DNA from 2 places in the Peribacillus sp. NPDC056705 genome. Region 2 is predicted to be linked to the other one. Evidence: riboswitches for the same ligand, from Rfam matches in the RefSeq annotation. Region 2 holds a riboswitch; the other holds the start of a gene.
The links. A riboswitch is a leader RNA that binds a small molecule or an ion and turns the genes downstream of it on or off. The one in region 2 is predicted to bind S-adenosylmethionine.
Positions count from the first base shown of each region.

Region 1 (7,482 bases), on a different contig from region 2:
GAATTGATTACTTTATGAACACTTATACTGACATAAGTGGGAAGATTTCACCCATACAGAAAACACCCTGTATCCAATGATTCAGGGTGTTTTTTTCATTATTATCCTCTTTTTAATAAGTCCGTTTCTTCGATTCATCATTTCCCGACTGAAACCGTGGATAACCAATCAAGATGGCAACGACTCCACAAAGTCCAATTAGTATTGGGTAATATGAATACGGCAAGATGCTTATGGGAGAGATCTTTGCTACCCCTGCTGCAACAAGCAGCTGTGCCCCATATGGAATCACCCCTTGGATACAACAGGCAAAAACGTCAAGGATGCTCGCCGATTTACGCGGATCAATCCCATACTTTTCAGCGATGTTTTTGGCAAGTGGCCCGGCAATGATAATCGAAATCGTGTTATTTGCCGTTGAAAGGTTCGTCAAACCAACAAGCCCGGCAATGCTGAATTCCGCCCCTTTTTTTGATTTGCTATTTCGTGTCACGAGGTGGAGTAGATAATCGATGCCACCATTATGTTTGATTACAGCAACCATACCTGCAATTAAAATGGCAAGGAAGGAGATTTCATACATTCCCGCCATTCCCTCACCAACTTTTTGAATGACACCCAACGGTTGATAACTTCCATCCGCCAAGCCGATAATTCCGGCAAGGACGATTCCGATGGATAGGACCAGGAACACATTGACTCCTGCCAATGCAGTGATCAATACGCAAAGGTATGGAAGAATCTTCACCCAATTATAAGAATTTTGGGTGATGTCGGCTTGTTCACCCATCGTTAATATTCCTAGGATAGCACATGTGATGATGGCCGCAGGTAAAACGATGAAAAAATTCACCTTAAACTTATCCTTCATTTTCGTTCCCTGTGTTCGAACTGCAGCGATTGTCGTATCTGAAATGAAGGATAGGTTATCCCCAAACATCGCACCACCAATAACGGCCGCCATTGAGAGGGCAAGCGAAATATCGGTTTGCTCGCTAATTCCCACCCCGATAGGTGCTAGGGCTACAATCGTTCCCATGCTCGTTCCCATAGATAGGGAAATAAAACAAGCGATAATGAATATCCCTACCATTAAAAGATTTTGCGGAAAAACCGCTAAGGCAAGATTCACGGTTGATTCAACTGCCCCCATACCATTCGCAACTTCGGAAAAAGCGCCGGCTAAAAGGAAAATGATTACCATTAACATAATATTAGCGTCACCGGCACCTTTACAGAAAATATCAACCTTTTGATTGAAACTTTCTTTCCGATTCATTGCCAATGCAGCTGCTGATGCAATAGAAATGGCTACAATCACCGGAAATGAATAAAAATCTTTAGTGACGATTCCGGACCCTATAAATAAAATTAAAAATACGACAAATGGAATCAATGCCCATGGATTCCCTTTATTGTTTGCACTCATGATGTACACCTCTTTTTATTTTTCCCATGACATGTGTCATAGCCTTTATTCTTTTAACAGTTTTCGCAAATAACGCCAATTTGAGCTTGATTATCCAGTGATGGAGCTATAGCAAAAAAAAACAGCTGTCAGCATAAAAAAGACCCCTTCTATTAAAACAAGAAGAGGTCTTTTAATTTATAAAAAACACCCTCCTTATCTTTCAGGCGAAAATCAGCCTGCTGGATTTGGCACAGCACTCCCATTAAGTCCGCTGCCGAGACATCTTCGGGCCAGTCCCTCCGTCTCTCTTGATAAGAAGATCAAAATTATATAATTTATCAACTATTACGATACCTGTCAGAAAAGTACCAAACTGGAAACTTGCTGTAACCATCTGTGTTTGTTAAAGCGACATCGAAGTCGTTTTGAAAAGCAAATATAAGAGTACAGCATTTTGTCTATTTTCGCAAGGTTTAGTTTTATAGTATTCACATGCACTTCTTACTGTTTGCAGTTAATCAGTACAATGAGTCTTCCACTGATATTTATCCGGGCGGAATTAATATAAAAAGAGGTCTAATGACCTCTCAGCAAATTTGTTGTATTAGATTAGGTGAATTTTTTTTAGTCGAGTTCACATCAGTCGATACCTCAAAAGCTTCCATTTGTTCTGAGTCGAATGACTTTAAATACTGCTGCAGATATGCAGGATCATTAATGGATGGATTCAACCAATCTTTTTCATCTTCTGGTTTAAGGATTACAGGCATACGATCATGAATGCTGGTCATCAGCTCATTAGGAACGGTTGTTATAACGGAGCACGTGTAAATGCTGAGGCCTTCGGGAGATTTCCAGGATTCCCATATACCGGCCATTCCAAATGGAGCATGATTCTTCATTTTTATTCGCATCGGTATTTTTCTTTCTGGTGTCTTTTTCCATTCGTAAAATGAGTCAGCGATTATCAAGCATCTCTTCTTCTTATACGCATTCTTGAAGCTTGCTTTCTCTGCAATGGTTTCCGCTCTGGCATTGATCATTTTATAGCCAACTTTTTCGTCTTTTGCCCAGAATGGAATGAGTCCCCACCGAAGATATCCAAGTCGGTTCATTGCCCCGTCATTAATGACGGATAACACGGATTGGGAGGGAGCAATATTGTAGCTGAATTGGTATTCCTCATCAAATGATCCTTGTATATCAAACCGATCTTTTATTTCTTCAATGTCAGTGAAAAGGGTGAAACGTCCACACATAATATCGCCTACCGTATTAAGATTTATTACAGTGTAACAAATGGAACAAGCAGGCACAAATCAGTGTTCTAAAATCCTGATGTCGGTAAATGGCTGATTAAATAATTCGCTGGAAATCAAAAGGGTGCCAAGGACTTCTCTTTCATCTTCAGCTTTAATGATTTCCGACAAAATCAAGGTACTGCCATTCCTTACCGTTACTTTATATTCATTCATGGAATCCCCCCTCAATAGGCTAGATGGTTGTTATTATAAACTAAAAATCCACAAGTATCAGTATTGAACTCTGGCAGAGTCATGGTTAATCTTCTAATGAAGAGGCAGCATGGAGGTTCCTTTACACCTTAAAGGGTTAGTCGAACAAAGCCCGGGAGCATGAATCCTTGAATTGGCGGCGTAAAAAAGACTGCCCATGAATGAATCATGGACAGTCAGGCGCTGTAAAAGGTTTTTCGCTTCAATACAGATAGATGATTATGGAGATGGCATTTTAGGAAAGCCATTCATTATTTAAAATGAAGTAAAACCTCATTTATTAAATGTGCTGCCAATGTAACGGTTATATTATTTTCATCCAACGAAGGATTCACTTCCGAGATATCAAAGGAGAGGATCTTTTCATTCGATACGATATGCCTGATAATGGCACGGACCAATTTCGGATTCAGTCCAAAAGGCGATGGAGCACTTACCCCAGGTGCGTAGGCTGAATCAATAACGTCTGTACATAATGTAAGAATAATGTAGTCATATTCCTTAGCGAATTCATTTATCCGCCGCTTAGTTTCATCCATTTCATTCAATGACAAATCTTCTTCCAATATGTAATCGACCTTACTTCTCTCGGCAGTTTCAAACAGTGCCTTCGTATTCCCCTGCTTCTGAATTCCGACACATAAATAGCCACAATTTTTATCTTCGTCCAAAATTTGCTTAAACATCGTTCCTGATGAACTCTCTTTTTCATAAGGCCTCATATCAAAGTGAGCGTCAATATTAATGATTCCCAAGCTAGCTTTTGGTCCAATGGATTTCCTAATCCCAAGATAATGGCCATACAGGGTTTCATGCCCTCCGCCAAGTATGATAGGAATCGCTTTACTCTCCAATATCCGGGTAACAGCCGAACCCAGTTGGGATTGAGCGGCCTCCATCTCTGAACCTTCACATATTACATCACCAGCATCCACCAGCTCGGTTTGGGAAGGTAAATGACAGGGTAATTTCGCCAATGACTGCCTAATATGATCAGGCCCTTCTGCTGCACCAATCCTGCCTTTATTCCTTTTGACGCCTTCATCACATTTGAAGCCAATCAATCCAAAGGTCCTGGATGAATTGGAAGAGATGGCCAATTCCGAAATCGGTGCCAAACGTACTCTTTGGTGGTACCTGAAGCTGTCCATGTCAGATTGGGAATCAATTCTTCCATTCCAATAATTTAAAGTCGGATTTGTATACATAATTTCTCCTTTATTTAAAAAATTCCGAAATATCTTTTTTCAAAATTATAAATGAGATAATATATAATTACCAATACAAAATTTCAATATATCTATAGTTTAAGACTATAGAAAGGAGAATATATGGATCTTCGTCAACTTCGATATTTCACTACAATTGTCCGGGAAAAGAATTTCTCAAAAGCAGCAAAAACGCTGCATATATCACAACCTTCCCTAAGTAATGCCATATTGAAATTAGAAAATGAAGTTGATTTTCAGCTTTTGGAACGCAATACAAGGGGACTTGAGCTTACAGAAGCAGGGGAGATTTTCTATACGAGATCTGTTGATCTGTTAAGAAGATTCGATAATATGCAGGTGGAGCTTAAAGAAATGAAGGATGTCGGAAGCGGAACCGTATCAATAGGTTCCATAGAATCATTCAAATTTTGGTTCCCGAAGATCATCAGGAATTTTAAAATCAATTATCCTAAAATTCATATAAAAGTCAGGGAAATATTAGGGGAAGAGAAGGTTTTCGATTCGTTAAATCGGTATAATGTTCATTTCACCATCACGAACCAGCCCATCAACAACGATGAAATTCTGTCCACTCCCCTTTATAATGAAAGATTCATGCTTTTGATCCATAAAGATGACGATTTAAACGGAAAAGAGTCCATCACTTTCCAAGACATAGCAAAGAAAGAATTGATCATCAGTACAACTGGATTTCAAACAAGAGATGATATCTTAAGAGCATTTAAGGATGAAAATGCAATTCCCAATATCCTATACGAAATAGAAAGGCTTGAAACGGCTTGCAGTTTGGTGGAAGCAGGGCTTGGGGTTACAATTTTACCGGAAAACTATATAAGATCCGCTGCCCCCCCCAATACTGCAATTCGCGCAATCGATTCAAATTATTTGGAAAGGACTGTTTACCTGGCTTATTTGAAAGATCGATATCTGTCTCCCGCGGTATGTAGGTTAATCGAGGACATTCATAGCTTTTTTAAGAGTGATGTCAGGAACGGTGACTAAAAAAATCAACGGTAATGACAAAAAAACATTCCCCATATGCACATTGCACAGGGGGAATGTTTGATTTTATTGCTTTGGCCATTTCCCTCGATTTCCTTATAAACTGCTTGCTAGAGCAGTTTCAGTCTAAATTCGTCAGGGTAAATTAATTCGTGACACTGCCATCATCGTCTGGATCTCCAATACCCGCCGGATCTTTTTCCAATAGTGCCTCTTTGTCTTTTTCGTTCCATTTTGTTTTATATCCTAATGATTTCGCAACCCTTAACACCGGTAGATACGATTTTTTATCTGGTTTGAATGTTTCCAAGTCCCCTGTTCCAATTGCACCCAAACCAAGTAACAATTTGTCTGATTGGATATAGGGTTTTTCATCTATCAGTTTCATTTGTTCAGCTGAATAAGGATAAACCGCTCCATTCACTTTTAAGGTAAACGGTCCCTTTTTTTCTTCTTTTATTTCTTTTGGCTTTTTCGATTTATAGGAAACATTATACACTCCTTGAACAGTTCCTTCTCTCGTATTATCGGCTCCCCCATACATTTTCCCTTTTTCATAATCATAAATAACAGCTTGCACATTTCCGATATGCTGGGGTTTTTCTTCATAAACATGGCCTTTTGCCATTAACTCCAACCTTGTATTTTGTTCAATTCCCGGTTCCCATCTAACTGTCGGATATCCAGCGGAATAAATACGCGGCGCTAATATGGCATCTTGGATTGGCATTTTATGATCAAGCACGTTCATAATCGTTTCAGATACAGATGCTATTATCGTCGCTCCCCCTGGTGAACCAATGGCCATGAAGGGATTGCCATCCTTTAATACGAAGGTCGGTGACATACTGCTTCTTGGTCTTTTTCCTGGTTCCACCTGGTTAACTCCACCCGGTGTTGCATCAAAATCCGTCATTTCATTATTTAGCATGAATCCATAATCAGGTACCATGATACCCGATCCGAATACTTGCTCGATTGTAGTCGTATATGCAACCATATTTCCCCATTTATCCATTACAGAGAAATGGGTTGTTTGACCGATCGGTGTTTTCTCCTCTTTTACCTTCTTCATTGAAGGAGGTTCTTTGCCCTCATACTTCCATGGATCGCCTGCCTTGACATCAGCTGTTGATCTATTTGGATTGATGAGTTTTCGTCTTTCTTTAATATAACCTTCATCCAATAGTCCTTTTGTAGGTACATCATAAAAATCTTCATCCGCCATATAGGCAGCTCGATCGGCAAAAGCAAGATGCATGGCTTCCGTGAGATAATGAAGATATTCAGGTGTGTTCGCCCCCATCTTTTGTACATCGTATCCTTCCATAAGCTCCAGGATTTGTAGAACGGTCAAACTGCCTGAGCTTGGTGAAGCTGCCCCTACCACTTCAAATCCCCTATATTCCGATTTAATCGGCTCTCTTTCTTTCACCTCATAGTTTTGCAAATCCTCAGTTGTCATCGTTCCTTCACGCTTTTGAACTTCTTTGGTTAGGGCTTCCCCGATTTCACCTTTATAAAAAGCCTTGGAACCTTGTTTTTTTAGTAACTTAAAAGTCTTTGCCAGATCTGGCTGTACAAGGGTGTCGCCCTCTTCCAATGGCTTTCCGTCTGGTACAAAAACTTTTGCAGCCGCTTGGTTATTTTTAAGCTTTGTTACATTTTCATCGATATATTGTGCTGTTGCCCAATTGACTTTGACCCCTTGTTCAGCTTGTTTAATGGCCGGGCCTATGACTTGTGATAATTTCAATGTTCCATATTTCTCAAGAGAAGTCTCTAAACCCATCAGAGTTCCAGGAACTGCAACCGCTTTACCAGATGTGTGCCGCTTACTAAAAGGAACAGGTTTTCCCTTTCCATCTAAAAAAAGTTCAGGCGTAACATTTTTCGGTGCCATTTCGCGATTTTCAATCATCGTTATTTTATTTTCCTTTTTATTATAAATCATGATAAAACCACCGCCACCGATTCCAGACATCATTGGTTCAACTACATTTAATGATAATTGAATGGCTGCTGCTGCATCGACTGCGTTTCCACCTTGTTTTAATATCTTTATGCCCGCTTCAGCTGCTAACGGGTGGGAAACTGATACGATTCCTTTTGTTGCTCCCTTTCCCATTGACCCATCCACTCCAGGGACACTTGCAAAAGCTGGTGTGATCATACAAAAGAAACTGAAAGTAACTAAAATAAAACTTTTTAAAAATTTCATGAATTAGTCTCCTTTCAAAATAAAACAAATTGGGTTTTACCGTACGCCAACTGGATATACGAGCAAATGACTCTGCTTTTTAAGAGGAATATACTGGTCGAT
Region 1 covers NZ_JBHTYI010000037.1:30,048-37,529, reverse strand. Annotated here, with positions in the region: gene ACFRAK_RS24545 (Na+/H+ antiporter NhaC family protein) at 113-1,429, opposite strand; SAM riboswitch class I at 1,622-1,729, opposite strand; gene ACFRAK_RS24540 (SOS response-associated peptidase) at 1,999-2,670, opposite strand; gene ACFRAK_RS24535 (hypothetical protein) at 2,731-2,886, opposite strand; gene hutG (formimidoylglutamase) at 3,177-4,133, opposite strand; gene ACFRAK_RS24525 (LysR family transcriptional regulator) at 4,257-5,159, shown strand; gene ggt (gamma-glutamyltransferase) at 5,305-7,380, opposite strand.
Region 1: linked by a shared signal. The riboswitch ahead of ACFRAK_RS24545 (Na+/H+ antiporter NhaC family protein) and the one ahead of ACFRAK_RS01855 (O-acetylhomoserine aminocarboxypropyltransferase/cysteine synthase family protein) in region 2 are both predicted to bind S-adenosylmethionine.

Region 2 (7,482 bases):
TCTTCATTAGGGATGAAACCGATGGGTAAGTTCCTTTCCTTTGCTGTAGCAGGAGTACCGCCTGAAATTATGGGCATCGGACCGATTGCAGCCATTCCTAAGGCTTTGAAACTGGCAGGTCTTGAGTTATCGGATATTGGTCTATTTGAATTGAATGAAGCCTTTGCTTCCCAATCCATCCAAATCATTCGTGAGCTCGGATTGAATGAAGAGATTGTCAATGTAAATGGCGGAGCAATCGCTTTAGGCCATCCACTAGGATGTTCGGGAGCAAAATTGACATTAAGCCTGCTTCATGAAATGAAGCGCAGAAACCAACAGTTCGGAGTCGTGACAATGTGCATCGGCGGCGGAATGGGTGCTGCTGGAGTATTTGAATTATTGGCGTAATCCCACGCCTACCGGAATCTCATGCTTCCGGCGGGCTTACCATCTTAAATACTTAGGAGGAAATAACATGTCAAATCAAACTACAGGTAACCTCATTAAAGGCGGAGCCTTTTTAGTGGAAGATATTACGTATGATCAAGTGTTTACACCGGAAGATTATTCTGATGAGCATAAAATGATCGCCAAGACTGCGGAAGATTTCGTAGTGAATGAAATTCTGCCGCAGGTTGAACATTTAGAAAACCATGAATTTGACCGTTCCGTTAAATTACTGAAGCATGCAGGAGAAATTGGTTTACTTGGTGCTGATGTTCCTGAGGAATACAGCGGATTGGGTCTTGATAAAATCAGTTCGGCATTGATCACGGAAAAAATGGCGCTTGCAGGCGGGTTCGGAATTACACATGGTGCACATGTAGGTATCGGATCTTTGCCGATCGTATTATTCGGGAATGAAGAACAAAAGAAAAAATACCTCCCTTTACTGGCGACAGGTGAGAAGATTGCTGCGTATGCCTTAACGGAACCAAGCTCAGGTTCAGATGCCTTGGGAGCAAAAACGACGGCGAAATTGAATTCGGAAGGAACACACTATATTTTAAACGGTGAAAAACAATGGATTACAAATGCAGGTTTTGCAGATGTCTTCTGTGTATACGCCAAAATCGACGGCGAACAATTCTCGGCTTTCATTGTTGAGCGTGATTATAAAGGCGTATCAACTGGCGCTGAAGAAAAGAAAATGGGAATCAAAAGCTCATCAACACGTACATTAATACTTGAAGACGTACATGTACCAGTCGAAAACCTTTTGGGTGTAGCCGGAAAAGGGCATGTCATCGCTTTCAATATCCTGAATATCGGCCGCTATAAATTAGGCGTTGGTGCGGTCGGCGGATCTAAACGTGCCCTTGAGATTACAGCTGCTTATACGAATCAACGTCAACAGTTCAAAACGAAAATTTCCGATTTTAACTTGACGAAAGAAAAACTTGCAACAATGGCCGCTAAAATTTATGCTGCAGAAAGCTCTGTATATCGCACCGTTGGCCTTTATGATCAAAGACAAAGCAAATTGACGGATGAGCAAGTGAAAGATGGGAAATCAATGGCGGCCGCAGTTGCTGAATATGCCATTGAGTGTTCATTGAATAAATTCTTCGCTTCCGAAGTATTGGATTATGTTACGGACGAAGGCGTACAGCTTCATGGCGGTTATGGTTTCATGCAGGAGTATGAAATTGAAAAAGCATATCGCGATTCCCGTATTAACCGGATCTTTGAAGGTACAAATGAAATCAACCGACTGCTTGTCCCGGGAACTTTTCTGAAGAAAGCACTTAAAGGGGAATTGCCGCTTCTTCAAAAAGCCCAAGGCTTGCAAGAGGAATTAATGATGATGATGCCGGAAGAGCCTGGCGATGAGCCACTGGCACAAGAAAAGATGCTTGTTAGGAACGCTAAGAAAATCGGTATTTTGGCAGCTGGCCTAGCGGCACAGAAATACGGCAAAACTCTTGATCAAGAACAAGAAATCCTCTCAAACATTGCCGATATCGTATCCCTTGCCTATGCAGCTGAATCCGTGGTATTGCGTACGGAAAAAGCTATTGCAGCTACAGGCCTGGAGAAGAACAAACAAAAAGTGCTTTACACTGAAATCTTCGTTCAGGAAGCTTTCAATGAAATAGAACAGCATGCAAAAGAAACGTTAATTGCGGTGGAAACAGGCGATACTCTTCGAATCATGCTTTCGTCGCTCCGCAAGCTGACAAGACACAATCCGATCAATGTCATTGCGAAAAAACGTGAAGCCTCCGTAAAGGTGATCGAAGCGGAAAAATATGCTCTATAAGCAATGAATCAGAATCTGTAAAGGGAATGCCCGTAAAGGCATTCCCTTTATTTCCTTTGATGAAATCGCAACGGAAATTCAAAAGATATTTCGTTGTATTGCGTGCTGAAAACGGGTATTCTATTGATAGGTGGTGAAATGATGGGCTTAACATTATATTGGTACCCAAAATGCGGCACATGCCGTAACGCGAAGAAGTGGCTTGATAATCATGAACTGCAATATGAAGCGATCCATATAGCTGAAAATCCGCCTTCGCGAACAGAAATAGAAAAACTATATAAAATCAGCAATTTGGAATTGAAGAAGTTCTTCAATACTAGCGGTCAAAAATATCGGGAGCTGGGCTTAAAGGATAAGCTGAAAGAAGCTACTGAAGCAGAGATGCTTGATATATTGTCCACGGATGGCATGCTTCTGAAAAGGCCGATTGTTACAGATGGCACTAAAGTGACGGTAGGTTTCAAAGAAGAGCAATTCGAACAGGTTTGGAACTGAAATTTCACAAAATATTTGGTTAATTCCTTACTTAAACACACTATCTACCTTATAATGAAATAGATAAATAAGATGTACATATGGAGGGTTAATAATGACGACAACACCAAAAGAACTTCGTTACACTAAAGAACATGAATGGGTCAAAACGGAAGATGGAACAGTGCGCATTGGGATTACAGCTTTCGCACAGTCCGAGCTTGGGGACATCGTATTCGTTGAGCTTCCGGAAATCGGCGATGAATTGAAAGCGAACGAACCATTTGGAAGTGTTGAATCCGTTAAGACCGTTTCTGAGCTTTATGCACCTATCAGTGGCAAGGTTGTTGAAGTAAACGAAGATTTAAGTGACAACCCTGAATATGTAAATGAGTCTCCTTATGAAAAGGCATGGATGGTCGTGCTTGAACCATCTAATAGCAATGATATTGAAAACTTGATGAGCGCCGAAGAGTATGAGAGTTTAATCAACGGTTAAAAAGAAGGAGAGGGGGGACTGAATAGGCCTGCTCTCTTTTTCATTTTATACAGCGGCAGTTGCGCACATAATTCATGAGATGGAGTGATGACATGGAGTGGGGCGAATTCGATAAAGTGATCATTGTAGAAGGCAGTTCCGATAGAAGAAAAGTTGCCTCCGTTTTAAATGAAGATGTGGAAATAAGATGTACAAATGGGACCATATCATTAACTAAGCTGGATGAATTAGTGGATGAATTGATGGATCGTGATGTTTATCTCCTTTTTGACGCAGATGAATCAGGAGAAAAGCTGCGGAAGCAGTTCCGAAGGGAAATGCCGGAAGCGAACCACCTGTATATTAATAAAATGTACAAAGAAGTGGAAAGCTCACCCGAACATCATATCGCAACTGTGCTACTATCTGCCAATATGAATGTGAAAATGAAATTTTTAAGTCAAAGGGTGAACGACTAATTGATGCAGGAATGGAAAGAAGAAGAGTGTAAGCTTGCTGTTGAAAATGGGGAAACCTTTTGCTTATATTTATATACGCCTTTATGCGGCACTTGTCAGGTCGCCTCCAAGATGCTGACGATATCCTTGGAGCTGTTCCCGGAATTGAAGGCAGGCAAAATGAATATGAACTATGTCCAAGCAATTGCCGAATCATATGAAATCGAAAGTGTGCCCTGTTTATTGCTTTTCAAAAAAGGAAAGCTGCACAAAAAAATATATGCCTTTCAATCCGTTCCTTATTTGTACGGATTGCTTAAGGAAATCAGCTAAGAAACCAATCAGAGCCGTGGTTGGTTTCTTTGTTGCGGACATTTGAATTAAACAAAGAATATTCTAACAATTAATTGACTGATTTATTCTAAAATGATATATTTTGAATTAAGTAATGGCAGAATTTAATAGTTCTTATCAAGAGTGGCGGAGGGACTGGCCCGACGAAGCCCGGCAACCGGTATAATTTTATATACGGTGCTAATTCCAGCAGAGTGTTGGCTCTGGTAGATGAGGTGTGTTCTTGAGACCTCTTCTTGTTGAAGTGGTTTTTTTGTTTATAAAAGGCCAGATATCATATAATTCCAACTAAATCCATAGAAAAAGGTGAAACCATATGTCAGGGAAAAAGTTGCGTTTCGAAACATTGAGTGTTCATGGCGGTCTGCAAACTGATGAAACAGGTGCCCGTGCAGTTCCTATCTACCAAAGCAATGCATACTTGTTCAAAGACACCGACCATGCAGCGAATTTATTTGGCCTAAAGGAGAATGGCTATATATATACACGGCTTCATAATCCCACGGTCAGCGTTTTTGAGGAAAGAATGGCCTTATTGGAAGGTGGCATCGGCGGATTGGCAACAGCAAGCGGAATGGCTGCCATCTCACTTTCAATCCTGAACATTGCCGCTGCAGGTGATGAGATTGTTTCAGCCTCTACATTATATGGCGGTACGTATAACCTTTTTGAAAATACTCTTCCTAAATATGGAATCAAAGTGAAGTTCGTTTCTCCCGATGATCCTGAAAATTTCAAAAGGGCGATTACGCCAAGAACTAAAGCCATTTTTGCCGAAACGATCGGTAATCCAAGTTTGAGGGTGCTTGATATTGAAGCGGTGGCGAAAATCGCCCATGAAGCCGGCATACCTTTAATCATTGATAATACCTTTGCAACACCATATCTTTGCAGACCAATTGATTTTGGCGCGGACATCGTCATCCATTCCGCTACAAAATGGCTTCTGGGAAATGGAACGACACTAGGCGGTGTCATCGTGGATGGAGGGAAGTTCGATTGGAACTCGCCAAACTACCCTGGCTTCACGGAGCCTGACCCAAGTTACGACGGTCTGGTATACGCCGAGGCAGTTGGACCTGCCGCATTCATAACGAAAGCCCGAGTCCAGTTACTTCGTGATTTAGGCCCTGCGCTAAGTGCCCAAAGTGCATTCCAGTTTACGCTTGGACTTGAAACGCTGCATGTAAGGATGAAAGAGCATCTATCAAACACCAAGTCTGTCATTGAATATTTAAAAAACCATCCTGCCGTGACTTGGGTTTCGCATCCTGGTGATGAGGATCATCCCGATAAGGCCCTTGCGGATAAATATTTGCCTAAGGGAGCTGGATCTGTCGTGACTTTTGGAATACAAGGTAATCGCGAAGCTGGGGCAAAACTTATCAATTCGGTGGAATTATGGTCCCATGTGGCGAATGTAGGGGATGCGAAGAGCTTGATCATCCACCCAGCCAGTACGACCCATCAACAATTGAATGAGGCGGGTCTTGCGAAAGCGGGTGTAAGTGCCGATCAAGTCCGTTTATCAATTGGGATTGAAAATGTAGACGACTTAATAGAAGATTTAGAGCAGGCAATTGAAAAAGCGACGAATATCGTCTCCTTGACTTCCAAAACGCTTTAAGCAAAGTTCCTGTTCATCCTTGAACTAGAAATAATATACATTGCGCTCCTTTTTTATCTATGATAAAATTTCTCCATACTAAAGAACTTAATGATGTACAAATATTCTATATATTAGCTCTTATCAAGAGAGGTGGAGGGATGTGCCCGATGAAACCCGGCAACCGACAAGGAGATTTCCTTGGAAAGGTGCCAATTCACACAAAGTTTAATTACTTTGGAAGATGAGAGAAAGGCCTGTTTCTTCACCTGCCTTTCTGCTCATGCAGAAAGGTTTTTTCTGTTTTAATGGGGAAAACATGTGCATGATATGAGAAACAGACTAATAATGTAAAGAAATCAACTAAGTTCATAGGTTTTATTGGATAAAAGAGGTGAGGATTAATGATTACATTGACGAAAGTCAGTAAGCTGTTCCGAACAGGAAAAGGAAACAGTGAGACGATCAAGGCTGTAAATAATGTGAATGTTGAAATAAATAAAGGCGAGATTTTCGGTATCATCGGTTACAGTGGAGCGGGGAAAAGTACTTTGATCAGAATGCTCAATGGATTGGAAACTCCTACAGAGGGATCCGTTGTGGTGGCTGAGAAGGAAATTTCAAAAATTAAAGGGGCTCAGCTCCGTAAGGCCCGTCAAGAAATCAGCATGATTTTCCAACATTTCAATCTATTATGGTCAAGGACCGTTCAGGAAAATATTTCTTTCCCATTGGAAATTGCAGGAGTTTCTAAAACTGAACGAACCAAGCGTGTGAACGAGTTGATCAAGTTAGTCGGACTGGAAGGCAGGGAAAAGGCCTATCCTTCACAATTAAGCGGAGGGCAAAAGCAAAGGGTGGGAATAGCCAGGGCTCTGGCAAATGACCCTAAAGTGCTGCTGTGTGATGAAGCGACATCTGCCTTGGATCCACAGACTACCGACTCCATACTCGAATTGCTTGTTGACATCAATCAGCGCCTAGGATTGACGATCGTCTTGATAACACATGAAATGCATGTAATACGTAAAATCTGTCATCGCGTCGCCGTGATGGAAAACGGGCAAGTTGTTGAACAGGGTCCTGTCCTGGATGTTTTCAAGAATCCTAAAGAACAAATGACAAAGCGTTTCGTGCAGCAGGTAACTGAACCAGAAGAAACGAAAGAAACGATGGACCATTTGCTCGAACGTTATCCTGCAGGCAAAGTGATTCAATTGACCTTTGTAGGTGATCATGCAGAAAGCCCGTTGATCACCAAGCTTGTACGTAACTTCGAGTTGGATGTCAATATCGTTCAAGGTAAGATATCCCAAACAAGAAGCGGTTCATATGGAACATTGTTTATCCATCTTGATGGCACAGAGGATGAAATGCTCCGCGCAATCGAATTCATTAAAGCACAGCAAGTAGGCGTGGAGGTGATTACTCATGCTTGAAGAATTATTGCCGAATATTGATTGGGAAGACATTATTGAAGCAACGAAAGAAACGCTATACATGACAAGCGTCTCTGTAGTGGCAACCTTTTTTATAGGCATAATATTAGGATTGATCCTGTTCCTGACAGGGAAGGGTAATATGTGGGAAAACCGGGTAATTAACGGGGTCATGAGTGCTATCGTTAATATATTCCGTTCGATTCCATTTCTTATTTTGATCGTGCTGCTCATTCCTTTCACTAAGGCACTTGTCGGTTCCATGATCGGAGAGAACGCTGCATTGCCGGCACTTATTATCGGTGCAGCCCCATTTTATGCGCGTATGGTTGAAATCGGCCTGCGTGAAATCGATAAAGGTGTAATTGAAGCCGCTAAATCCATGGGGGCAAAAACGAGCACGATCATTTGGAAGGTCCTTCTTC
Region 2 covers NZ_JBHTYI010000001.1:392,367-399,848, forward strand. Annotated here, with positions in the region: gene ACFRAK_RS01825 (acetyl-CoA C-acetyltransferase) at 1-390, shown strand, start outside; gene ACFRAK_RS01830 (acyl-CoA dehydrogenase family protein) at 458-2,245, shown strand; gene ACFRAK_RS01835 (arsenate reductase family protein) at 2,387-2,743, shown strand; gene gcvH (glycine cleavage system protein GcvH) at 2,838-3,221, shown strand; gene ACFRAK_RS01845 (toprim domain-containing protein) at 3,314-3,679, shown strand; gene ACFRAK_RS01850 (thioredoxin family protein) at 3,683-3,991, shown strand; SAM riboswitch class I at 4,124-4,229, shown strand; gene ACFRAK_RS01855 (O-acetylhomoserine aminocarboxypropyltransferase/cysteine synthase family protein) at 4,329-5,639, shown strand; SAM riboswitch class I at 5,757-5,869, shown strand; gene ACFRAK_RS01860 (methionine ABC transporter ATP-binding protein) at 6,023-7,057, shown strand; gene ACFRAK_RS01865 (methionine ABC transporter permease) at 7,050-7,482, shown strand, end outside.